2 regions of the Streptomyces sp. NPDC044064 genome follow, and region 1 is predicted to be linked to the other one. Evidence: riboswitches for the same ligand, from Rfam matches in the RefSeq annotation. Region 1 holds a riboswitch; the other holds the start of a gene.
The links. A riboswitch is a leader RNA that binds a small molecule or an ion and turns the genes downstream of it on or off. The one in region 1 is predicted to bind glycine.

Region 1 (11,779 bases):
AGGTGCGCCGCAACGGGCTGGTGCGCCTCGGTGAGATCGTGGCGTCCTCGGGGGCCGCGTTCGGTGTCCGGTTCGACCCCGTCGGCGAGCGGCTGTCGCTCGTGGACGAGAAGGGCCGGATCATCGAGGACGACCGGGCGCTGCTCGTGATGCTGGACCTGGTGGCCGCCGAGCGGCGCAGCGGACGTGTGGCGCTGCCGGTGACCACGACCAGGATCGCCGAGCAGGTGGCCGCCTACCACGGCACGCAGGTCGAGTGGACGACCACGTCTCCGGACGACCTCACGCGCGTGGGACGCGAAGAGGGCACCATTTTCGGCGGTGACGGCAAGGGCGGGTTCATCGTCCCCGAGTTCAGCGGCGTCTACGACGGCACGGCTGCCTTCGTACGGCTGATCGGGCTGGTGGCGCGCACGCAGCTCACACTGAGCCAGATCGACGCGCGGATTCCGCGGGCGCACGTTCTCAAGCGGGACCTGGCGACCCCGTGGGCCGTAAAGGGCCTGGTGATGCGGCGTGTCGTCGAGGAGGCCGGTGATCGCTCTGTCGACACGACGGACGGCGTCCGGGTCGTGGAGACCGACGGCCGCTGGGTGATGGTGCTGCCCGACCCCGCCGAGGCCGTCACCCATCTGTGGGCCGAGGGGCCCGACGACGCCTCGGCGCAGGCCCTGCTGGACGAGTGGTCCGCCGTGGTGGACAGCGCCGGGCGGTAGAACCGCCAGCTCCGGGCGGCAAAAGCCACAGCACACGCGCGTGCCGGACAAGTGTCCCCAAGGGGGCCTGTCCGGCACGCCGGTGGGGCCATTCGGAGGTACTGCGCGCGACATGCGACGATGTGCGGCATGCCGCAGCAACCCCCCGTTCGGAGCAGCCCCCCTCGGGCGCGGCGTCCGGACGCTTCCATGTCGTTGATCACCAACGTCATGGACCACAGCCTCGACGACGGGTATGCCGAGGCCGCCGCCCGGAAGAGGTCCCAGGGCATCGAGGGCGGGCTGCCGAAGACCCTCAGGGCGAAGCTGGGCCTGGCGGCCGGGCTGGTGCTCGCGGCGCTGGTCGTGACCGTCGGAGCGGCCCAGGCGCGGGTGGCGGCGCCCGTGGTGGCCAAGGAGCGCCAGGAGCTGATCGACCGCATCGACCGCGAGACCGCGGCCGCGGACAGCCTGGAAAGTGATGTCGACAAGCTGCGCGACGACGTCAGCGGCCGCCAGCGGGCGGCGCTGAAGCAGAGCGGCGGCGGTTCCGGGGCGGACCTGGTGGGCATTCTGTCGGGCGCCACCGCGGTGCACGGCCCCGGGGTGAAGCTCGTGGTCGACGACGCCAAGGAGGCCAGCACAGGCGGCGACGGCACCGACAATCCGCGCGAGACCTCCGGATTCTCCGACACCGGGCGGCTGCGCGACCGGGACATGCAGCGGGTGGTCAACGGGCTGTGGGCCTCGGGGGCCGAGGCCGTCTCGATCAACGGACAGCGGCTGACGGCCCTGTCCGCGATCAGGGCCGCGGGTGACGCGATACTGGTCGACAACAGGCCGCTGGTGCCGCCGTACACGGTGCTGGCGGTGGGGGACGGTGGGCAGCTGAGCACCGGGTTCCAGAACAGCGCGGACGGGCTGTATCTGCATGCCCTGGAGCAGAACTTCGGCATCCGCGCCACCATCTCCACGCAGAGTGACGTCCGGTTGCCCGCCGCACCGAGTGTGATCGTACGCACAGCACAGCCGAACGCCGAGAAGACTGAGAAGGGCACATCGTGATCGCCGTACTGGGCCTCGTCGTGGGAGTCGTGGCCGGCCTGTTGGTCCGGCCTGAGGTTCCGGCGGTCGTCGAGCCTTATCTGCCGATTGCCGTCGTGGCGGCGCTGGACGCCGTGTTCGGTGGTCTGCGGGCCATGCTGGACGGCATCTTCGACGACAAGGTCTTCGTGGTGTCGTTCCTGTCGAACGTGGTCGTGGCCGCGTTGATCGTTTTCCTGGGCGACAAGTTGGGCGTGGGTGCCCAGCTGTCCACGGGTGTCGTGGTCGTTCTCGGTATTCGGATCTTCTCGAACGCCGCGGCGATCCGGCGGCACGTCTTCCGGGCGTGAGGCGGATGAGCAACCAGGAAGAGCAGCCGGAGAACAGGCTGCGCAAGGAACTGCCCGACGAGGTGCCGGCCCCTGCCGCCGAGCCCGAGCAGGTGCCCGCCGAGAGTGCCGAGCCGCAGCTCACCGGGCGCCAGCGGCTGGTCAAGGGGGTGTGGCCGCCGCGGGTGACCCGGGCCCAACTCATCGTCGCGCTGCTGCTGTTCGGCCTCGGTTTCGGCCTGGCGGTGCAGGTGGCGTCGAACAGCGACAGCGACAGCGCGCTGCGCGGAGCCCGTCAGGAAGATCTTGTTCGCATCCTCGATGAACTGGATGACCGTACTCAGCGTCTTGAGGACGAGAAGCAGGGACTCGAGAAGCAGCGCCAGGAGCTGCAGAGCAGTTCCGACCAGGCCGCGGAGGCGCGCCGGCAGACCGCCGAGAAGGAGAGACAACTCGGCATTCTGGCGGGCACCGTGGCCGCGCAGGGTCCCGGCATCACGATGACGATCGAGGACACGAAGGGGACGGTCAAGGCGGACATGCTGCTCGACACGATCCAGGAGTTGCGCGCGGCCGGCGCGGAGGCGATCGAGGTCGACGGAGTACGGGTGGTCGCGGGCAGCTACTTCACCGACTCCGGAAAGACCGTGAGCGTCGACGGGAACAAGATCAACGCTCCCTATCGTTTCAAGGTCATCGGCAAGCCGCAGGATCTCGAGCCGGCGCTGAACATTCCTGGAGGCGTGGTGCAGACGCTGGAGAAGGAGCAGGCCACGGCGACCGTCGAGCGATCGAGCAAGATCGTCGTGGACGCCTTGCGACAGGCGAAGCAGCCTGACTACGCTCGGTCGTCCTCCCAGTGAACCGGTGGTGCATGGGGGACGTCCGGCAGGGGCATGAGGTTGCGGGGGGTCGGCGCACCGAAGGAGTGGCGCGTGGTGGAAACTGTCTGGTGGATACGGACGTTGTGAGGGTGTCCGGGTCGGCCGGTGTAGGCAATCAGGGTTCGTCCTGCCCCACGGGCGGGTCTGTTTCGGTCAAGGGGAATCGCCCGTGAAGTTGTTTGCGAAGTTGTTCGGCAAGAGCGCGCGAGAGGGTAGCGACAACGCGACCGCTCGTCATCGCGCACAGCCTGACGCAGAGGGCCAGCGCCCGCTGTTCCGTGACCAGGTCGCTGGTCCGGGCGGTGACATTTCCGGAGGTCAGGGCGCGGCGTCTGTTGACCCTGCCCAGTCCGGCGGCATAGGTTTCGGGCAACCGTCAACCTCAAGTGCGGGTGGAGGGTTTGCCTCCGACCCGTATGCGTCCAACGCCCCTGCGGAGGATCCGTCCATGTCGGTCCTGGTCTGTACGAGGTGCGGTAACCGCAACGCGGAGAACGCCCGCTTCTGTTCCAACTGCGGTGCGCCGCTGCGGCCCGGTGTGGCGCCGGAGCGCGCGTCCGAGACCACGTCCACGATCTCCATCTCCGGTCTCGAGGCCTACGACGCCGAGGTGACCGGCCAGACGGCCATGCCGATGCTCTCGCCCGAGGCGCAGGCCGCGGTCGACGCCCTGCCGATGGGCTCGGCGCTGCTGGTGGTGCGCCGGGGTCCGAATTCGGGCAGCCGCTTCCTGCTGGACAGCGACCTGACCACGGCCGGCCGTCACCCGCAGAGCGACATCTTCCTGGACGACGTGACGGTCTCGCGTCGGCACGTGGAGTTCCGGCGCTCCCCGGACGGCTCGTTCACGGTGGCCGACGTGGGCAGTCTGAACGGCACGTACGTCAACCGCGAGCGGATCGACCAGGTCGCTCTGTCGAACGGTGACGAGGTGCAGATCGGCAAGTACCGGCTGGTCTTCTACTCGAGCCGGCAGGGCATCTGACCCCCCGGACTCCGTCCGGGGGGACCCCAGGGAAGGTCCATGCTTCAAACACCGAGCGGCGGTGCCCGAAGCGGTACCGCCGCCGCGGGCAGTGGGCTGATGAGCATCGGCGCGGTGCTGAACGCACTGCGTGACGAGTTCCCCGAGGTCACCATCTCCAAGATCCGCTTCCTGGAGTCGGAGGGCCTCGTCGAGCCGCAGCGGACCCCTTCGGGGTACCGGAAGTTCAGTGCCGGTGACGTCGAGCGCCTCGCGCATGTCCTGAGGATGCAGCGGGACCACTATCTGCCGCTCAAGGTGATCCGCGAGCACCTGGACGCCATGGAGCGGGGCGAGGCCGTCCAGTTGCCCCTGGTCGGGCGCCAGCGCACCGGCGAGGACGTGCTGGAGCCGCTCGAGCGGCCCACGGTCGCCCGGATCGGGCGGGCCGCGCTGCTGGCGGCCGCCGACATCGCCGAGGGCGACCTCGAGGAGTGGGAGTCGTACGGGCTCATCGCCCCACTGGAGGACGGGGCGTACGACTCCGAGGCCGTCACCGTGGCCTCGCTGATCGCCGAGCTGGGGCGGTTCGGGATCGAGCCGCGCCACCTTCGGGTGATGAAGGCCGCCGCCGACCGCGAGGCGGGGCTCGTGGACCAGGTGGTGGCCCCTCTCAAGCGCCACCGCAACCCGCAGACCAGGGCTCATGCCGAGGCCCGGGCGAAGGAGCTGGCGGCGCTCACGGTGAAGCTGCACGGCGCGCTGGTGCAGATCGCTCTGGGTGTCCGGCTGCCCTGAGCGGCGTGGGTTCCAGGGTCCGGATCGGGCACCTGTTCCCGGCCCGACTACCCAAACGTCCCGGGCACGGCCTAGGGTTGCTGTGTGAACGAGCTCGATGTCGTAGGTGTCCGGGTGGAAATGCCCTCGAACCAACCGATCGTGCTCCTGCGCGAAGTGGGGGGCGACCGTTACCTCCCCATCTGGATCGGGCCGGGGGAGGCGACGGCGATCGCCTTCGCCCAGCAGGGCATGGCCCCCGCGCGACCGCTGACCCACGACCTGTTCAAGGACGTGCTGGAGGCCGTCGGCCAGGAGCTGACCGAAGTACGCATCACGGATCTGCGTGAGGGCGTCTTCTACGCGGAGCTGGTCTTCGCCAGCGGGGTGGAGGTGAGCGCGCGTCCCTCGGACGCCATAGCGCTCGCACTGCGCACCGGAACGCCGATCTACGGCAGTGACACGGTGCTGGACGACGCCGGCATCGCGATCCCGGACGAGCAGGAGGACGAGGTGGAGAAGTTCCGCGAGTTCCTCGACCAGATCTCGCCCGAGGACTTCGGCACCAGCAGCCAGTGAGACGGGGGCCGGCCGGGCGGCCCGCGGGTCTTTGACCGGCCGGTCGGCGGTTCGCCGGGCCCCGGCGCCGTGGCAATTGCCACCGGCCATTGAGAGCGTCCTACGGCCCACCGCCGGAGCATTCGGCTAGCCTTTCCCCGCGGTGGGGCACGGGAAACCACTCCTAGGGTGATTATCACTCGGCGTGCCGAGTGTGGCGATCGTTGACGCACCCCTGGTGACTGCCTACCGTCGAGAAGGCAGGTCAAGGACGGAGGTCGGCGTGAGAATCAGCGGCGACGGTACGGCTGGGGGTGCCCCCGGACGACTCGGGGAGAGCGGTCCGTACCCTCCCCCGGGTTCTCAGCTGCGTTCGGACAGGGGGTACCCCCAGCCCGGCAGCGCGGTCGACCGCGCCTCACAACGACCGACGGTGGTGCCCGACGGCGGAGGGGCGACGTCCATGGCGTCCGAAGAGATCGGCTATCGCGGGCCCACCGCCTGCGCGGCCGCCGGAATCACCTATCGGCAGCTCGACTACTGGGCCCGCACCGGCCTCGTCGAGCCGAGCGTGCGGCCCGCGTACGGCTCGGGCACGCAGCGCCTGTACAGCTTCCGGGACGTCGTCGTACTGAAGATCGTCAAGCGGTTCCTGGACACCGGGGTCTCGCTGCAGAACATCCGTACGGCCGTACAGCACCTCCGGGAACGCGGTTTCCGTGACCTGGAGCGGATGACGCTCATGAGCGACGGCGCCACGGTCTACGAGTGCACCTCGCCCGACGAGGTCCACGCCCTGCTCCAGGGCGGTCAGGGGATCTTCGGCATCGCCGTCGGTGTGGTCTGGCGGGACGTGGAAAGCGCGCTCTCCCAACTGCACGGCGAGCGCATCGACACCGGGGAGACCCTGGTCGGCAACAACCCGGCGGACGAGCTGGCCAGGCGCCGCAACCGGGCGGTCTGACGGCGCCCCTTCGGGGGTCCGCGTTGTCAGTGGCGTGGTGCAGCATCGGAGATGTGAGAAACGCGCCCACGATCCTGCATCTCGACATGGATGCCTTCTTCGCCTCGGTGGAGCAGGCGTCCAAGCCGAGCCTGCGCGGGAAGGCCGTCGTCGTGGGTGGACTCGGACCGCGCGGAGTGGTGGCCACCGCGTCGTACGAGGCCCGGGTCTTCGGGGTCCACTCGGCGATGCCGATGGCCCAGGCCCGCAGGCTGGCGCCGAACGCCGCGTATCTCGTGCCGCGCTTCGCCCTGTACAAGTCGGTCAGCGAGCAGGTCATGGCGCTGCTGCGGGCGCTGTCGCCGCTGGTGGAGCCACTGAGCCTGGACGAGGCGTTCGTCGATCTGGAGGCCGGGGCAGCGGCCTGGGACGAGGCCTCGGCGCGGCTGGCCGGGACGAAGCTGCGGGCGGACATCCGGACGGTCACGGGGCTGACCGGGTCGGTGGGGCTGGCCGCCTCCAAGATGCTCGCGAAGATCGCCTCGGAGCAGGCCAAGCCCGACGGGCTCGTGCTGATCGAGCCCGGGACCGAGCGGGCGCTGCTGGGCCCCATGTCGGTGCGGACGCTGCCCGGGGTCGGGCCGGCGACCGGGGACCATCTGCGGCGGGCCGGGATCACGACCGTGGAGGAACTGGCCGAGGCGGGCGAGGACGAACTCGTCCGGATGCTCGGCAAGGCGCACGGGCACGCGCTGTACGCCATGGCGCTGGCGCACGACGACCGGCCCGTGGTGGCCGAGCGGGAGACCAAGTCGGTGTCGGTCGAGGACACCTACGACGTGGACATCCATGACCGGCTGCGGGTCGGACTGGAGGTGCAGCGGCTCGCCGACCGGTGCGTGGTGCGGCTGCGGGGGGCCGGGCTGTCCGGGCGGACCATCGTGCTGAAGGTCCGGCGGTACGACTTCTCTACGCTGACCCGCTCCGAGACGCTCCGCGGCCCCACCGACGATCCGGCGGTGATCAGGGAGGCGGCCGCGCGGCTGCTGGAGTCCGTGGACACCACGGGTGGGGTACGGCTGCTGGGCGTGGGCGTCTCGGGGCTCGCCGACTACACCCAGGAGGACCTGTTCGCGCAGGCCGCGGCCGGCGAGCGGGACGCGGCCGCGGCAGCGGAGGCGTCGGAGGAGGCCCTGCCCGACGCCGTGGAGGAGCGCCCGGAGCCCGCCGAGCGGCAGTGGCGTGCCGGCTACGACGTGCGGCACGCCGAGTACGGGCACGGCTGGGTGCAGGGCAGCGGCCTGGGGCGGGTCACTGTCCGCTTCGAGACACCACAGTCCGAGCCGGGGCGGGTCCGTACGTTCTTCGTCGACGATCCTGCGCTGGAGCCGGCCGAGCCGTTGCCGTTGGTTGCGGGAACCGGCGTCGCCCACCTGCCCCCGGCCGGGGATCAGACCTCTTCCGTGCCCGCCAGCTTGCCGAAGTCGTGGTCCGGTACCGAGGGAGGTGCGGCCGCGTCCAGGCCGTAGTGGTGGTAGAGCTGGAGTTCCTGTTCGGGGGAGAGGTGGCGGCCCACGCCGAAGTCGGGGGCGTCCTTGATGAGCGCGCGGTCGAAGGGGACCCGGAGGGAGCCCTCCACCAGTTCGCTGGGCTCCAGGGGGACGAAGGCGTCCCGGGAGAACAGGCCGGTGCGTATGGCCGCCCACTCGGGCACGCCCGTGGCATCGTCGAGGTACACCTCGTCGATGGTGCCGATCTTGGTGCCATTGCGGTCGAACGCCTTGCGGCCGATCAGGTTGCGCGGATCGATTTCGGTCTGCACGGTCCCTCTCCCTCCACTTGGTCGCAACTCATCCGTAAGCACTACAAAAGAGCACATTCAAGGAGGCGGCCACTCGAGGGCCCATGCGTTGACCTCGCTGGTAGGCTGACAGCGGCTGCTGACCCCGTGCGGGAGAGTCCTCCGACCACCTCGGAGGCGCCGAAGGAGCAAATCCTCCCCGGAATCTCTCAGGCTCACGTACCGCACGGACGAGGTCACTCTGGAAAGCAGGGCGGGTGTCGACGGCTCCCGCCCTCACCGACGGTGAAAGCCGGGACCCTCGGGCGCCCGGTGAAGCTCTCAGGTTTTGATGACAGAGGGGGAGGCCGTCGGGGCAACCGCCGTGGTGCCCCTCGAAGGTCGCGTCTGACCAGGAGGCCTCCGCAATGACCGCCCATCGCACTCCGCTCTCCGAGCTCGAAGCGGGCATCCCCTTCGAACAGCGCCACATCGGACCCGACCAGGAGGCGCGGGCCAAGATGCTCGCGCACGTCGGTTACGGCTCGCTCGACGAGCTCACCGCCGCCGCGGTGCCGGATGTGATCAAGAACGCCGACGCGCTCGATCTGCCGGGTGCCCGTACCGAGGCCGAGGTGCTCGCCGAGCTCCGCTCGCTCGCCGACCGCAACCAGGTGCTCGGCTCGATGATCGGGCTCGGGTACTACGGGACCTTCACCCCGCCGGTCATCCTGCGCAACGTCATGGAGAACCCGGCCTGGTACACGGCCTACACGCCGTACCAGCCGGAGATCTCGCAGGGCCGCCTCGAGGCGCTGCTGAACTTCCAGACGATGGTCGCCGACCTCACCGGTCTGCCCACGTCCGGCGCCTCTCTCCTGGACGAGGGCACGGCCGCCGCCGAGGCGATGTCGCTGGCCCGGCGCATGGGCAAGAACAAGAAGGGCCTGTTCCTGGTCGACGCGGACGCGCTGCCGCAGACCATCGCCGTCATCGAGACGCGTGCCGAGCCGACCGGTGTCGAGGTCGTCGTCGCCGACCTCAGCGACGGCATCCCGGCCGACATCGCCGCGCGCGAGATCAACGGCGTGCTGATCCAGTACCCGGGCGCCTCCGGTGCCGTGCGCGACATCAAGCCGGTCATCGACCAGGCGCACGAGCTGGGAGCCCTCGTCACCGTCTCCGCCGACCTGCTGGCCCTCACCCTGCTGACCTCGCCGGGTGAACTGGGTGCGGACATCGCCGTCGGCACGACCCAGCGCTTCGGTGTGCCGATGGGCTTCGGCGGGCCGCACGCGGGCTACATGGCGGTGCACGAGAAGTTCGCGCGCAGCCTGCCCGGCCGTCTGGTCGGCGTCTCCGTCGACGCCGACGGCAACAGGGCCTACCGCCTCGCGCTGCAGACCCGTGAGCAGCACATCCGCCGTGAGAAGGCCACGAGCAACATCTGCACCGCGCAGGTGCTGCTCGCCGTGATGGCCGGCATGTACGCCGTCTACCACGGCCCCGAGGGGCTGCGCGCCATCGCCCGCCGTACCCACCGCTACGCCACGATCCTCGCCGAGGGTCTGAAGGCCGGCGGTGTCGAGATCGTTCACGGCGCCTACTTCGACACCCTCACCGCGCGCGTGCCCGGCAAGGCCGCCGAGGTGGCCGCCGCCGCCCTGGAGAACGGGGTCAACCTGCGTCTCGTGGACGCCGACCACGTCTCCCTCGCCTGTGACGAGACCACCGACCGGGCCCAGCTGGCCGCCGTCTGGTCCGCCTTCGGTGTCGAGGGCGACATCGAGGCGCTGGACGTGACGGCCGCGGACTCCGTGCCCCAGGCGCTGCTGCGCAGCGACGACTTCCTGACCCACCCGGTCTTCCACGAGCACCGCTCCGAGACCGCCATGCTGCGCTACCTGCGCAAGCTGGCCGACCGCGACTACGCGCTCGACCGCGGCATGATCCCGCTGGGCTCCTGCACCATGAAGCTCAACGCGACCACCGAGATGGAGCCCGTCACCTGGCCCGAGTTCGGCCAGCTGCACCCCTTCGCGCCCGCCGAGCAGGCCGAGGGCTACCTCACGCTCATCCGCGAGCTGGAGGAGCGTCTCGCCGAGGTCACCGGCTACGACAAGGTCTCGCTCCAGCCGAACGCCGGTTCGCAGGGCGAGCTGGCCGGTCTGCTGGCCGTTCGCGGCTACCACCGGGCCAACGGCGACGAGCAGCGCACCGTCTGCCTGATCCCGTCCTCCGCGCACGGCACCAACGCCGCCAGCGCGGTGATGGCCGGCATGAAGGTCGTCGTCGTGAAGACCGCCGAGGACGGCGAGATCGACGTCGAGGACCTCCGGGCCAAGATCGAGCAATACCGCGACCAGCTGGCGGTCCTGATGATCACCTACCCGTCCACGCACGGTGTGTTCGAGGAGCACGTCGCCGACATCTGCGCCCAGGTGCACGAGGCCGGCGGTCAGGTCTACGTCGACGGCGCCAACCTCAACGCCCTGGTCGGCCTCGCCAAGCCGGGCCACTTCGGCGGCGACGTCTCGCACCTGAACCTGCACAAGACCTTCTGCATCCCGCACGGTGGCGGCGGCCCCGGCGTCGGCCCGGTCGCGGTCCGCTCGCACCTGGCGCCGCACCTGCCCAACCACCCGCTGCAGCCGGCGGCCGGCCCGGAGACGGGCGTCGGCCCGATCTCGGCGGCGCCCTGGGGCAGCGCGGGCATCCTGCCGATCTCGTGGGCGTACGTCCGCCTGATGGGCGGCGAGGGCCTGAAGCGCGCCACCCAGGTGGCCGTGCTCTCCGCGAACTACGTCGCCAAGCGCCTGGAGCCGCACTACCCAGTGCTCTACACCGGCCCCGGCAACCTGGTCGCGCACGAGTGCATCATCGACCTGCGTCCGCTGACCAAGGCGACCGGTGTGAGCGTGGACGACGTGGCCAAGCGCCTGATCGACTACGGCTTCCACGCGCCGACCATGTCCTTCCCGGTGGCAGGCACGCTGATGATCGAGCCGACCGAGTCCGAGGACCTGGCCGAGCTGGACCGGTTCTGCGACGCGATGATCGCCATCCGCGCGGAGATCGAGAAGGTCGGCTCCGGCGAGTGGCCGGCGCAGGACAACCCGCTGGCGAACGCCCCGCACACCGCGGCCGCGCTCGGTGGCGAGTGGAAGCACGCCTACAGCCGCGAGGACGCCGTCTTCCCGGCCGGTGTCTCGGCCGCCGACAAGTACTGGCCGCCGGTGCGCCGGATCGACCAGGCCTTCGGCGACCGCAACCTGGTCTGCTCCTGCCCGCCGCTGGACGCGTACGAGGACTGAGCGACCCCCTGGTGACAGCGAGCCCCGCCCGTGTTCGGGCGGGGCTCTGCCGTGCTCACGCCGAGGCCAGCGCCACCTCGGTCGCCTTGATCAGGGCGATCACGTCGGAACCGACGAAGAGGCCGAGGTCTTCGGCCGCGTCCTTGGTGATCACGGCCGTGAGTTCGCCGCCGGGCACCGACACCTTCACGGAGGCCATGGCTCCGCCGAGGGCGATATGGACGATCGCGCCAGGGAGCTGGTTGCGGATCGACAGGCCCTCGAACCGGCTCGTGGCGAGTGAGATCTCCGTCGACTTCACCAGTGAGAGGACGCGGGAGTCCGGGGCGAGTCCGAGCTGCTCGACGGCCTCCAGAGTGATGGCCGCCATGAGCTCCTGCCCGCCGTCCAGGCGGATCTTGACCGTGGCCATGACCTCGCCGGGGTGGACCTCGGTGACGGTTCCGGGAAGCTGGTTGCGGATGCTCAGTGTCATGGGCACCCACAGTAGG
Region 2 (11,779 bases), on a different contig from region 1:
GCCTGTGCGAAGTAGGTGTACTTGGCCTTGTCGTACGCGTTGTGCGTCCCGATGGCCGTCGTCCCGGAGAACTTCGGCTCCGCCCCATGGGCACTCGCCGGCACCGCCATCAGCAGGGCGGCGGCACCCAGGAACACCCCTGCCCGTCTCACCACACGAACCGCGCGCATGTGTGAACTCCCCTTCGCTGTCGCTGAGTTGGCGGCAGCGTAGGAGAGATCGGTTACTGAACGGTAGCCCCTGGAGGAACATCGGCCTCGCGAAGTGGGCGTTTTTCAAGCGCAGTTGAACACGGGCAGTGGAAACCGGAACCGGACGTCACGCGGGAGAGCCGGCCGGCGGGGGAGGGGTCAGCACTCGATGATGTTGACGGCCAGTCCGCCCCGGGCCGTCTCCTTGTACTTCACGCTCATGTCCGCGCCGGTGTCCTTCATGGTCTTGATGACCTTGTCCAGGGACACCTTGTGGGAGCCGTCGCCGCGCATCGCCATCTTCGCGGCCGTGACCGCCTTCACCGCGGCCATGCCGTTGCGCTCGATGCAGGGGATCTGGACCAGACCGCCGACGGGGTCGCAGGTGAGGCCGAGGTTGTGCTCCATGCCGATCTCGGCCGCGTTCTCGACCTGCTCCGGGCTGCCGCCGAGGACCTCGGCGAGGGCGCCGGCAGCCATCGAGCAGGCGGAGCCGACCTCGCCCTGGCAGCCGACCTCGGCGCCGGAGATGGACGCGTTCTCCTTGAAGAGCATGCCGATCGCACCGGCGGCCAGGAGGAAGCGGACCACGCCGTCCTCGTCGGCGCCGGGCACGAAGTTGATGTAGTAGTGCAGGACCGCCGGGATGATGCCGGCCGCGCCGTTCGTGGGGGCCGTGACCACGCGGCCGCCCGCCGCGTTCTCCTCGTTCACGGCCATCGCGTAGAGCGTGAGCCACTCCATGGCGTGCGCCAGCGGGTCGCCCTCGGCGCGCAGCTGGCGGGCCGTGACGGACGCGCGGCGGCGGACCTTCAGACCGCCGGGCAGGATGCCCTCGCGGGACATGCCGCGCTGCACGCACTCGCGCATCACGCGCCAGATCTCCAGCAGGCCGGTCCGGATCTCCTCCTCCGTGCGCCAGGCCCGCTCGTTCTCCAGCATCAGCGAGGAGATCGACAGACCCGTCTCCTTCGTGAGGCGGAGCAGCTCGTCGCCGGTGCGGAAGGGGTACTTCAGGACGGTGTCGTCCAGCACGATGCGGTCCGCGCCGACCGCGTCCTCGTCCACGACGAAGCCGCCGCCGACCGAGTAGTACGTCTTGGAGAGCAGTTCCGTGCCCGCGGCGTCGTACGCCCACAGCGTCATGCCGTTGGCGTGGTACGGGAGCGCCTTGCGGCGGTGCAGCTTCAGGTCGGCGCCGAAGTCGAACGCGATCTCGTGCTCGCCGAGCAGGCTCAGCCGCTTGGTCGCCTTGATGTCCTCCACCCGCTGGTCCGCGTTCTCCACGTCCACCGTGCGCGGCGAGGCGCCCTCCAGGCCGAGCAGCACCGCCTTGGGCGTGCCGTGGCCGTGGCCGGTCGCGCCGAGTGAGCCGTACAGCTCGGAGCGTATCGACGTGACGGATTCCAGCACGTCCTCGTTGCGCAGTCGCCGGGCGAACATGCGCGCCGCACGCATCGGGCCGACCGTGTGGGAGCTGGACGGGCCGATGCCGATCGAGAACAGGTCGAAGACCGAGATGGCCACGGGGAACTCCTCAATACGGGGGGTGGTGCTCAGGGTGTGGTGCGGGGTGGGCACCGCCCGGCACCGCGCGCGTCTTCTGTGTCCAGTGTGCGCGGTGCCGGGGTACTTCGGACTTACTTGTTCAGACCGGGGTACAGCGGGTGCTTGTCGGCCAGGGCCTTGACCCGGGCCTTCAGGGCCTCCGCCTCGGCCTCACCGAAGGGGGAAGGCGCCTTCAGTGCCTCGGCGATCACGTCCGCGACCTCGGCGAAGTCCTCGGCCGTGAAGCCGCGGGTCGCCAGGGCGGGCGTGCCGATCCGCAGACCCGACGTGACCATCGGGGGGCGCGGGTCGTTCGGGACGGCGTTGCGGTTGACCGTGATGCCGACCTCGTGGAGGCGGTCCTCGGCCTGCTGGCCGTCCAGCTCGGACTCGCGCAGGTCCACCAGGATCAGGTGCACGTCGGTGCCGCCGGACAGGACGTTCACACCGGCCTCGCGGGCGTCGGCCGCGGTCAGCCGTTCGGCGAGGATCCGGGCGCCCTCCACCGTACGGCGCTGGCGCTCCTTGAAGTCCTCCGAGGCGGCGACCTTGAAGGAGACCGCCTTGGCCGCGATCACGTGCTCCAGGGGGCCGCCCTGGAAGCCCGGGAAGACGGACGAGTTCAGCTTCTTCGCGAAGGCCTGCTTCGCGAGGATGATGCCGCCGCGCGGGCCGCCGAGCGTCTTGTGGGTCGTGGAGGTGACCACGTCCGCGTACTCGACCGGGTTCGGGTGGAGACCGGCGGCGACCAGGCCCGCGAAGTGCGCCATGTCGACCCACAGGTAGGCCTCGACCTCGTCGGCGATCCGGCGGAACTCGGCGAAGTCCAGCTGGCGCGGGTATGCCGACCAGCCCGCGATGATCACCTTGGGGCGGTGCTCCTTGGCCAGGCGCTCGACCTCGGCCATGTCGACCAGACCGGTCTCGACGTCCACGTGGTACGCGACCACGTTGAACTGCTTGCCGGAGAAGTTCAGCCGCATCCCGTGGGTCAGGTGGCCGCCGTGCGCCAGGTCCAGGCCGAGGATGGTGTCCCCGGGCTGGGCCAGCGCGAACAGGGCCGCCTGGTTCGCGGAGGCGCCGGAGTGGGGCTGCACGTTGGCGTACTCGGCGCCGAACAGCTCCTTGATCCGGTCGATGGCGATCTGCTCGGCGACGTCGACGTGCTCGCAGCCGCCGTAGTAGCGGCGGCCCGGGTAGCCCTCGGCGTACTTGTTGGTGAGGACCGAGCCCTGGGCCTCCATCACCGCGAGCGGTGCGAAGTTCTCGGAGGCGATCATCTCCAGGGTCGACTGCTGGCGGTTCAGCTCGGCGTCGACCGCGGCGGCGATCTCCGGGTCCAGCTCGTGCAGGGGCGTGTTCAGGACAGTCATACGGCTACGACTCCTCAGCCGGCGGTGAAGGCGGTGTACTCGTCGGCGGAGAGCAGCTCGGCCGGCTCGTCCGTGATGCGTACCTTGAACAGCCAGCCGCCCTCGAAGGGGGCCGAGTTGACCAGCGACGGGTCGTCGACGACGTCCTGGTTGACCTCGGTGATCTCACCGGTCACGGGGGCGTACAGGTCGCTGACCGACTTGGTCGACTCCAGCTCACCGCAGGACTCGCCCGCGGACACCGTGTCACCGACCTCCGGGAGCTGGACGAAGACGACATCGCCGAGCGCGTTGGCCGCGTGCTCCGTGATGCCGACCGTCGACACGCCGTCCTCGGCGGCCGACAGCCACTCGTGCTCCTTGCTGTAGCGCAGCTGCTGGGGGTTGCTCATGGCCTGAATTCTCCTGTACGCGCGGGAGTGCTGATGAATGGGGGACTGCTGGGACTGCTGAGGAGCAGGTGAATGTGCGCAGCGTCACGTCCTTGGGACGGACCGCGCTCAGTGTCTACTTCTGGCGCTTGTAGAACGGCAGCGCCACGACCTCGTACGGCTCGTGGCTCCCGCGGATGTCCACACCGACGCCCTCGGTGCCCGGCGCAGCGTGCGCCGCGTCGACGTACGCGATGGCGATGGGCTTGCCCAGGGTGGGAGAGGGGGCGCCGGAGGTCACCTCGCCGATCACCTCGCCGCCCACGACGACGGAGTACCCGGCGCGCGGCACGCGGCGGCCCTCGGCGATCAGACCGACGAGCACCCGCGGCGGGTTCTGCTCGGCCTTGGCGGCGGCCTCGGTGAGCGCCTCGCGGCCCACGAAGTCGCCCTCCTTCTCGAACTTGACCACCCGGCCGAGCCCGGCGTCGAACGGGGTCAGGGACGTGGTCAGCTCGTGCCCGTACAGCGGCATGCCCGCCTCCAGGCGCAGCGTGTCCCGGCAGGACAGGCCGCAGGCCACCAGGCCGACGCCCTCGCCGGCCTTGGTCAGCGCCTGCCACAGCTCCACGGCGTGCTCGGGCTTCACGAACAGCTCGAAGCCGTCCTCGCCGGTGTAGCCGGTGCGGGCGATCAGTGCGGGGACGCCGGCCACCGTGCCGGGCAGGCCCGCGTAGTACTTCAGGCCGTCCAGGTCGGCGTCCGTGAGGGACTTCAGGATGCCGGGGGACTCGGGGCCCTGGACGGCGATCAGCGCGTACGCGTCACGGTCGTCGCGCACCTCGGCGTCGAAGCCCTCGGCGCGCTCGGTCAGCGCGTCCAGCACCACCTGGGCGTTGGAGGCGTTGGCGACGACCATGTACTCGGTCTCGGCGAGGCGGTAGACGATCAGGTCGTCCAGGATGCCGCCGTCGGCCTGGCAGATCATGGTGTAGCGGGCGCGGCCGACACCGACCGAGGCGATGTTGCCGACCAGGGCGAAGTTCAGCAGGGCCGCCGCCTCGGCGCCGGTCACGGTGATCTCGCCCATGTGGGACAGGTCGAAGAGGCCGGCCCTGGTGCGCACGGCCACGTGCTCGTCGCGCTCGGAGCCGTAGCGCAGGGGCATGTCCCAGCCCGCGAAGTCGGTCATCGTCGCACCGAGCGAGCGGTGGAGGGCATCCAGCGCGGTGTGACGGAGTTCGGTACTGCTCATCGGTCGGTCGTCTCCCAAGGCATGACTGGCGAGGTCGTTCCTCCCCATCTGTCATCGGAACCTGAGAGGTTCGCCGAGACCGCCACAGGGACGACCACGGCTTGCACCTTGGGTGGAGCCACTGACACAGCGGCCCGCTTTTCAGATGTGCCTCGCCCGCGCGGTAACGGGGCCTGAGAGATTCAAGGGAGGGACTTGCTCCTTCGGCGTCCCAGCGAAGGCTGCTGGGAACTCTCCCGCGCGGATTCAAGCGGCCGGTATGCAGTTGGCGGGCACATCATTGCACGCCTTGCCCCCACCCGTCAGGGCCCGCATCTGTAACCGACCTGTGGCAGTACGCGCACCGAACCACTGGACGCGGCGCATTACCTTCTCTTTACATGTGATGGGCATGGGATTGCCAAGCACACAGGGGAGGACGATCACGGTGAACAGGACCTCGGCCTACGCCACCACCACCGGCATCGCGGTGCCCGGGCAGCCCTCCGCCCCGGCCCGCGAGCGCTGCGCCGACCGCCCGGCCCCGGTCGTCCGCGACCTGCGCGAGCGCGGGGGCCGCAGCCCGCACGCCCTGCTCTTCGGGCCCGGCGACCTGGTGGTGATCACCGGCCTGCCCGGCAGCGGCAAGTCCACGCTGATGCACCGCGCGGTCCCCGGTCACCGCATCGACTCCCAGGACGCCCGTGACCGCTGGGACGACCGCATGCCCCGCTTCCTTCCCTACGCGCTCTACCGCCCGCTGGTCCGCCTCGCCCACTACGCCGGACTGCGCCGGGCCCTGCGCACCGGCGAGGGAGTCGTCGTGCACGACTGCGGCACCCAGTCCTGGGTGCGCTCCTGGCTGGCCCGCGAGGCCCGCCGCCGCGGCGGCACCCTGCACCTGCTCCTTCTCGACGTCACCCCCGGCACCGCCCGTCGGGGCCAGCGCGAGCGCGGCCGCGGCGTGTCCCGGTACGCCTTCGGCCGCCACCGCCGTACGACCGCCCGGCTGCTGCGCGCGGTGGAGCGCGGCGAGCTGCCCGCCGACTGCGGCTCCGCGGTGCTGCTGGACCGGGACGCGGCGGACGTCCTGCACCGCATAGCCTTCACCGGCTGATCGGACCGGTCGCCGTCACAGGCACCCGCTAGCCTTTTGCTCCACAGCATGGTTCCCAGCAGGCGGTAGGCAGATGGACTTCCCGGCGGACATTCCCGCGGACTTCCCGGCACAGACGCACCCCCACCCGCACGGCGGTTGGCCCGGCAACGAGCTGGAGGAGGTGCTCTCGGCCTCCCTCGGCATACCCTCCGCGGGCGGCCGGATCATCGAGGTGCTGGGCCGGAGCTTCCTCTGGATCCCCCTGCCGAACGGCGGCGGCCCGCAGAGCGGCCCCCTGGACCTGCCCACGATGGAGATCGAGGGCCAGGTGTACGTCCCGGTCTTCAGCTCCGAGGAGCAGCTCCGCCAGGCGGCCGGCCCCCACATGTCGTACACCGTCGCCCCGGCGGTGGAGTTCGCCCGCGGCCTGCCCCCGCAGGTCGGCATCGCCGTCAACCCCGACGGCGTGGTCGGCGTCCCGCTGCCGCCCGAGGCGGTGGCCGAGCTGTGCCGCGCGGGCCGCACCCCGCTGGACGGCCCCGGTTCCGGCGGCCGGGTCCGCCTCTTCGAGCCCGACTGGCAGGACGACCCGGTCGACTTCCTGGCCGCCGCCTCCGCGGAGTTCACCGCGACCGGCGTGGTCGTCACCGCCCGCCGCTGCCTCGCCGCCATCGAGACGGGCGACCCCGTCATGTTCGTGGGCGTGGAACTCTCCCAGTGGGAAGGCGATCTGCGAGCCCTCCCCCTGGACGCCCTCGGCAAGGCTCTCGGCAAAGTCCCGGTCAAGTGGCCCGTCAACCTGGTCCTCCTCGACGTGGCCCAGGACCCGGTGGCCGACTGGCTCCGGGCGAACGTGCGCCCCTTCTACCAGTCCGGGCACTGAAACCACCTGAAGGGCGCGGGGAACTGCGCGAGAACCCACCACGTACCCGCACCCGCGAACGGACACAAGGCCCCGAGCTACTGGGCGCTTAAGCTGTCTCCACATGCGGGGCACTCCACAAGAAGGGCAAGACAGGTGAGCGCGAGCCCAAGCGGCAGCGTCGAGCACATGCTGCGCCAGGTCACCCCCGGGCGCTACGACGCCTACGAGGCACTGCTGCGCGCCCTCGCCACCCCCTCCTCCGGCCAGATCTGGATGCTCCTGTGGCACGGCCAGGCCGGCTCGCCCGACGCCCAGTACGGAAACATGGAGGTCGAGGGCTTCAGCTACGCCCCCTGTGTGACCTCCGCCCAGGAGCTCTCGGCGAGCGGCTGGAACCGCTCCTACGAGGTGGTCGACGGACTGGACGTGGCCCGCACCCTCTATCCCGACCACTTCGGGCTCTGGCTCAACCCGCACGCCCAGGGCGGCGGCGTCGGCATCCCCTGGCTGGACCTGCGCCGCATCGCCACCGGCCTGGACCGTCAGCCGGCCGGCCCCCTGCGGCTGTCCGAACCCGGCATCGAGATCTCGCAGTTCTACGCCCTGCTCGCGCAGAACGCCCACCGCACCCCGGCCCTGCGCTCCCTGCGCCGCGCCTGGGTGCAGCCCGCGCTCGGGGCGCCCTACCTCGCCATCGGCCTGGACGTGTACGACACCTCGCCGGCCGCGGTGGACTCGGTGCGCGCGATGATGCAGCAGTCGGTCGGCGCGGTCCCGGACGGGCTGCCGGTGTCCACGGTCGCCATGACCGACGACTACGACCCGGTCGTGATGTGGATGCGGGCCAGCGCCCGCCCGTTCTACGACCGTGAGGCCCACGCGGCCGCCCCGCAGCCCCAGCAGCAGGCCCCGGCTGCCGGCTACGGATATCCGCCCGTGCACGGCGCCTACTGAGCGCCGCCACCCCGCCCCACCGGGGCGTTCCCTGTCCTTCGGGATGCCCGTCACCTGCGTCGGGCGTCCCGGCCCGAGCGTGTGCGCGACGGGTCGAGGGCGACGTCCGACCGGTCATCGGGTGTGGTGAGAGCGTTCGCGGGTCGGTTCCGTAGGTTCGGATAACGGAACCCCCATGGCCGTATCACGGTTATGCATACTTTCGCCTTGGACTCTGGCGGGTGATCGCGGCCACGCTGAAGACTCCCCACTCAAGACACGAGGTGCTCACCTCGTGGTCGAGTGCAAGTCGATAAAGCCGCAAACCTTCGCGGCAGACGCGGGCCGGGCAACAACCGGCTAGAGGGGTCGGGTTCACAGTGACCGCACCGATCGAGACCACCGGAGCCGAGGCCGAGACCCCGCCCGAGGCTGTGCTCGCCGGGGTCAAGAAGGCTCAGATCGAAGGGCGTTCGCTCACACAGATCGCCTGGACCCGCTTCAAGCGGGACAAACTGGCCGTGGCGGGCGGTGTCATCGTCATCCTGCTCGTGCTGATGGCGGTGCTCGCGAAGCCGATCGAGTGGGCTTTCGGGCTGGACCCCAACCAGTTCCACCAGGACCTCATCGACCCGGCCCTGCTGGCCCCCAAGGGCAGCTGGGGCGGCATGAGCTGGGCCCACCCGCTGGGCGTCGAGCCGCAGTACGGCCGTGACATGCTCGCCCGCATCATCGAGGGCTCCTGGGTCTCGCTGCTGGTCGCCGGCGGCGCCACGCTGCTGTCCGTGATCATCGGTACCGTGCTCGGCGTCGTCGCCGGCTACTACGGCGGCTGGGTCGACAGCGTGATCAGCCGGCTGATGGACACCTTCCTGGCGTTCCCGCTGCTGCTGTTCGCCATCGCCATCTCGGCCTCTGTGCAGGACGGTTTCTTCGGGTTCAACGGTCTGTCGCTGCGCATCGGCGTGCTGATCTTCGTGATCGGCTTCTTCAGCTGGCCGTACATCGGACGTATCGTGCGCGCCCAGACGATGAGCCTCGCGCGGCGCGAGTTCGTGGAGGCCGCCACCAGCCTGGGCGCCCGCGGCCCGTACATCCTGTTCCGCGAGCTGCTCCCCAACCTCGTCGCGCCGATCCTCGTCTACTCGACGCTGATCATCCCGACGAACATCCTCTTCGAGGCCGCGCTGAGCTTCCTCGGAGTCGGTATCGCTCCGCCGCAGGCTTCCTGGGGCGGAATGCTCAGCAACGCCGTGGATCTCTACACAGCAGATCCGCAGTTCATGTTCGTGCCCGGACTGGCGATCTTCATCACCGTCCTGGCATTCAATCTGCTGGGTGACGGGCTGCGTGACGCGCTCGACCCTCGCAGCAAGTGATCCAACGATCGAGGGGGCATTCCTCACGTGAAGACGAGAAGGGTTACCGCCGCCGTGGCGACGGTCCTGGCGGTCTCGCTCGGCGCTGCCGCGTGCGGCGGCGGTAAAGACAGCAACGACAACAGCGGTGGTGGCGCCGGCTCGAAGGACGCGGCGCTGAACTCCATCGTCAACGCGTCGAGCAAGAAGGGGGGGACGGTCAACCTTGAGGACTCCGACGTTCCGGACTCCCTGGACCCGGGCAACACGTACTACGGCTTCGTGCAGAACTTCTCGCGTCTGTACGCCCGTACGCTCGTCACCTTCAAGCCGGCTGCCGGCAAGGACGGCCTGACCGTCGTCCCCGACCTCGCCGACTCCCTCGGCAAGTCCAGCGCCGACGCCAAGACGTGGACGTACCACCTGCGTTCGGGCCTGAAGTTCGACGACGGCACGCCGATCACGTCCAAGGACGTCAAGTACGCGGTCGAGCGCTCCAACTTCGCGCCCGAGGCCCTGTCCAACGGCCCCACGTACTTCAAGGCGTACCTGAAGGGCGGCGACAAGTACAAGGGCCCCTACAAGGACAAGAAGGGGATCGACTCGATCGGGACCCCGGACGACCAGACGATCGTCTTCCACCTGGCCAAGCCCTTCGCCGACTTCGACTACCTGGCGACCTTCTCCCAGACGGCCCCCGTGCCGCAGGCGAAGGACGACGGCGCGAAGTACGTCCAGCACATCGTGTCCTCCGGCCCCTACAAGTTCGCCTCGTACGAGGAGGGCGCCAGCGCCTCCCTCGTCCGCAACCCGAACTGGGACCCGAAGACGGACCCGATCCGCAAGGCGCTGCCGGACAAGATCAACGTCAAGTTCAAGGTCAACCCGGTCACGGTCGACAACGACCTGCTCGCCGACAAGATCACGGCGGACATCACCGGCGCCGGTGTGCAGCCGCAGACCCAGCCGAAGGTCCTGAGCGGCAAGTACGCCAAGCAGACGGACAACTCGTACGCGGGTGCCACGGGCTACATGGCCCTGAACCAGCACGTCGCCCCGTTCGACAACGTCCACTGCCGCAAGGCCGTCCAGTGGGCCCTCGACAAGCAGTCGGTCATCGACGCCATGGGCGGTTCGCCCAAGGGCGACGTGGCCACCACGCTGCTGCCGCCGTCGGTCAACGGCTACACCAAGTTCGACTCCTACGCCACGCCGGGCCACAAGGGTGACGCGGCCAAGGCCAAGGACGAGCTGAAGCAGTGCGGCAAGCCGAGCGGCTTCTCCACCGTGCTGACGGCCCGCGCCGACCGCCCCGCCGAGGTCGCGGCCGCCACGGCCATCCAGAACTCGCTCAAGAGCGTCGGCATCAAGGTCGACATCAAGCAGTTCCCCTCCGGCAAGTACTTCTCCAACTTCGCCGGTGTCCCGAGCTACGTCCACTCGCACAAGCTCGGCATGATGATGATGGCGTGGGGCGCCGACTGGCCGACCGGCTACGGCTTCCTGGACCAGATCATCGACGGTTCGGCCATCAAGCCCTCGGGCGGCAACAACCTGATGGAGCTGAACGACCCGAAGATCAACAAGGCTCTGTCCGACGCCATCTCCAACACCGACTCCGCGGCCCGCACCAAGGCCTGGGGCGACATCGACAAGATGGTCCTGGACAACGCCTCGGTCGTCCCGCTGATCTACCGCAAGAACCTGCTGATCAGGCCTACGTCCGCGACCAACGTCACGGTCACGCAGGCGTACCTCGGCATGTACGACTACACGCTGCTGGGCTCCTCCAAGTAACAGCAGGCCGGATACCCCTGAAAGGCAGGTGAAGGCACCGGGCGGCCGGGACGGACACACTCCGTCCCGGCCCCCCGGAGCCGGACAGCTGTGGCTGCGTACATCATCCGACGCGTCTTCGGCGCTTTGGTGCTGCTGCTGGTGGTCAGCGCAGTCACCTTCGCAATCTTCTTCCTGGTCCCCCGCCTGGGCGGCCAGACGGCCACCCAGCTGGCCACCCAGTACGTCGGCAAGGACGCCAACCCCGAGTCCATCGCCGCGATCAAGAGGAACCTGGGCTTCGACCAGCCCATCTACATGCAGTACTGGGACTACATCAAGGGCCTGTTCGTAGGCGCGGACTACAAGTTCGGTCCCGACGCCACGCACTGCAGCGCCCCCTGCTTCGGGTACTCCTTCAAGAGTCACGTCGAGGTGTGGCCGCAGCTCACGCAGCGCATCCCGGTCTCCTTCTCGCTGGCCGTCGGCGCGGCCGTGATCTGGCTGATCTTCGGTGTCACCACCGGTGTCATCTCCGCACTGCGCAAGGGCAAGCCCGTCGACCGCATCTCGATGTTCATCGCGCTCGCCGGCGTCTCGCTCCCGATCTTCTTCACCGGACAGGTCATCAACGTCCTGTTCATCTACCAGTGGCCCATCTGGGACAGCACCGACTACGTGCCCTTCACCCAGAACCCGGGTGAGTGGGCCTGGCACTTGTTCCTGCCCTGGGTCAGCCTCGCGTTCCTCTTCTCCGCCACCTACGCCCGGCTCACCCGGGCGGGCATGCTCGAGACGATGAGCGAGGACTACATCCGGACGGCCCGGGCCAAGGGTCTGCGGGAGAGCACGGTCGTCACCAAGCACGGCCTGCGCGCGAGCCTCACCCCGATCGTCACCATCTTCGGCATCGACTTCGGCACCCTCATCGGCACCGCGGTGCTCACCGAGACGGTCTTCTCCCTGCAGGGCATCGGCGCGTACTCGATCCAGGCCATCAAGGACAACGACCTGCCCATCGTGATGGCCGT

Region 2: it holds a riboswitch for glycine, as region 1 does, so the genes downstream of both, gcvT (glycine cleavage system aminomethyltransferase GcvT) here and gcvP (aminomethyl-transferring glycine dehydrogenase) in region 1, are expected to answer to the same signal.

The regions. Positions count from the first base shown of each region.
Region 1 is NZ_JBWKFN010000062.1:2,049-13,827, reverse strand. It holds gene AC07DS_RS45970 (sugar phosphate nucleotidyltransferase) at 1-716, shown strand, start outside; gene AC07DS_RS45965 (DUF881 domain-containing protein) at 837-1,760, shown strand; gene AC07DS_RS45960 (small basic family protein) at 1,757-2,089, shown strand; gene AC07DS_RS45955 (DUF881 domain-containing protein) at 2,095-2,931, shown strand; gene AC07DS_RS45950 (FHA domain-containing protein) at 3,122-3,937, shown strand; gene ftsR (transcriptional regulator FtsR) at 3,977-4,714, shown strand; gene AC07DS_RS45940 (bifunctional nuclease family protein) at 4,799-5,272, shown strand; gene AC07DS_RS45935 (MerR family transcriptional regulator) at 5,535-6,215, shown strand; gene AC07DS_RS45930 (DNA polymerase IV) at 6,269-7,723, shown strand; gene AC07DS_RS45925 (PRC-barrel domain-containing protein) at 7,645-8,016, opposite strand; glycine riboswitch at 8,136-8,230, shown strand; gene gcvP (aminomethyl-transferring glycine dehydrogenase) at 8,403-11,288, shown strand; gene AC07DS_RS45915 (TOBE domain-containing protein) at 11,344-11,763, opposite strand.
Region 2 is NZ_JBWKFN010000024.1:103,175-114,953, reverse strand. It holds gene AC07DS_RS32790 (phosphatidylinositol-specific phospholipase C domain-containing protein) at 1-170, opposite strand, end outside; gene AC07DS_RS32785 (L-serine ammonia-lyase) at 351-1,718, opposite strand; gene glyA (serine hydroxymethyltransferase) at 1,832-3,112, opposite strand; gene gcvH (glycine cleavage system protein GcvH) at 3,127-3,504, opposite strand; gene gcvT (glycine cleavage system aminomethyltransferase GcvT) at 3,620-4,738, opposite strand; glycine riboswitch at 4,777-4,889, opposite strand; glycine riboswitch at 4,890-4,987, opposite strand; gene AC07DS_RS32765 (AAA family ATPase) at 5,166-5,834, shown strand; gene AC07DS_RS32760 (enhanced serine sensitivity protein SseB) at 5,908-6,699, shown strand; gene AC07DS_RS32755 (enhanced serine sensitivity protein SseB C-terminal domain-containing protein) at 6,868-7,635, shown strand; gene AC07DS_RS32750 (ABC transporter permease) at 7,995-8,993, shown strand; gene AC07DS_RS32745 (ABC transporter substrate-binding protein) at 9,021-10,769, shown strand; gene AC07DS_RS32740 (ABC transporter permease) at 10,860-11,779, shown strand, end outside.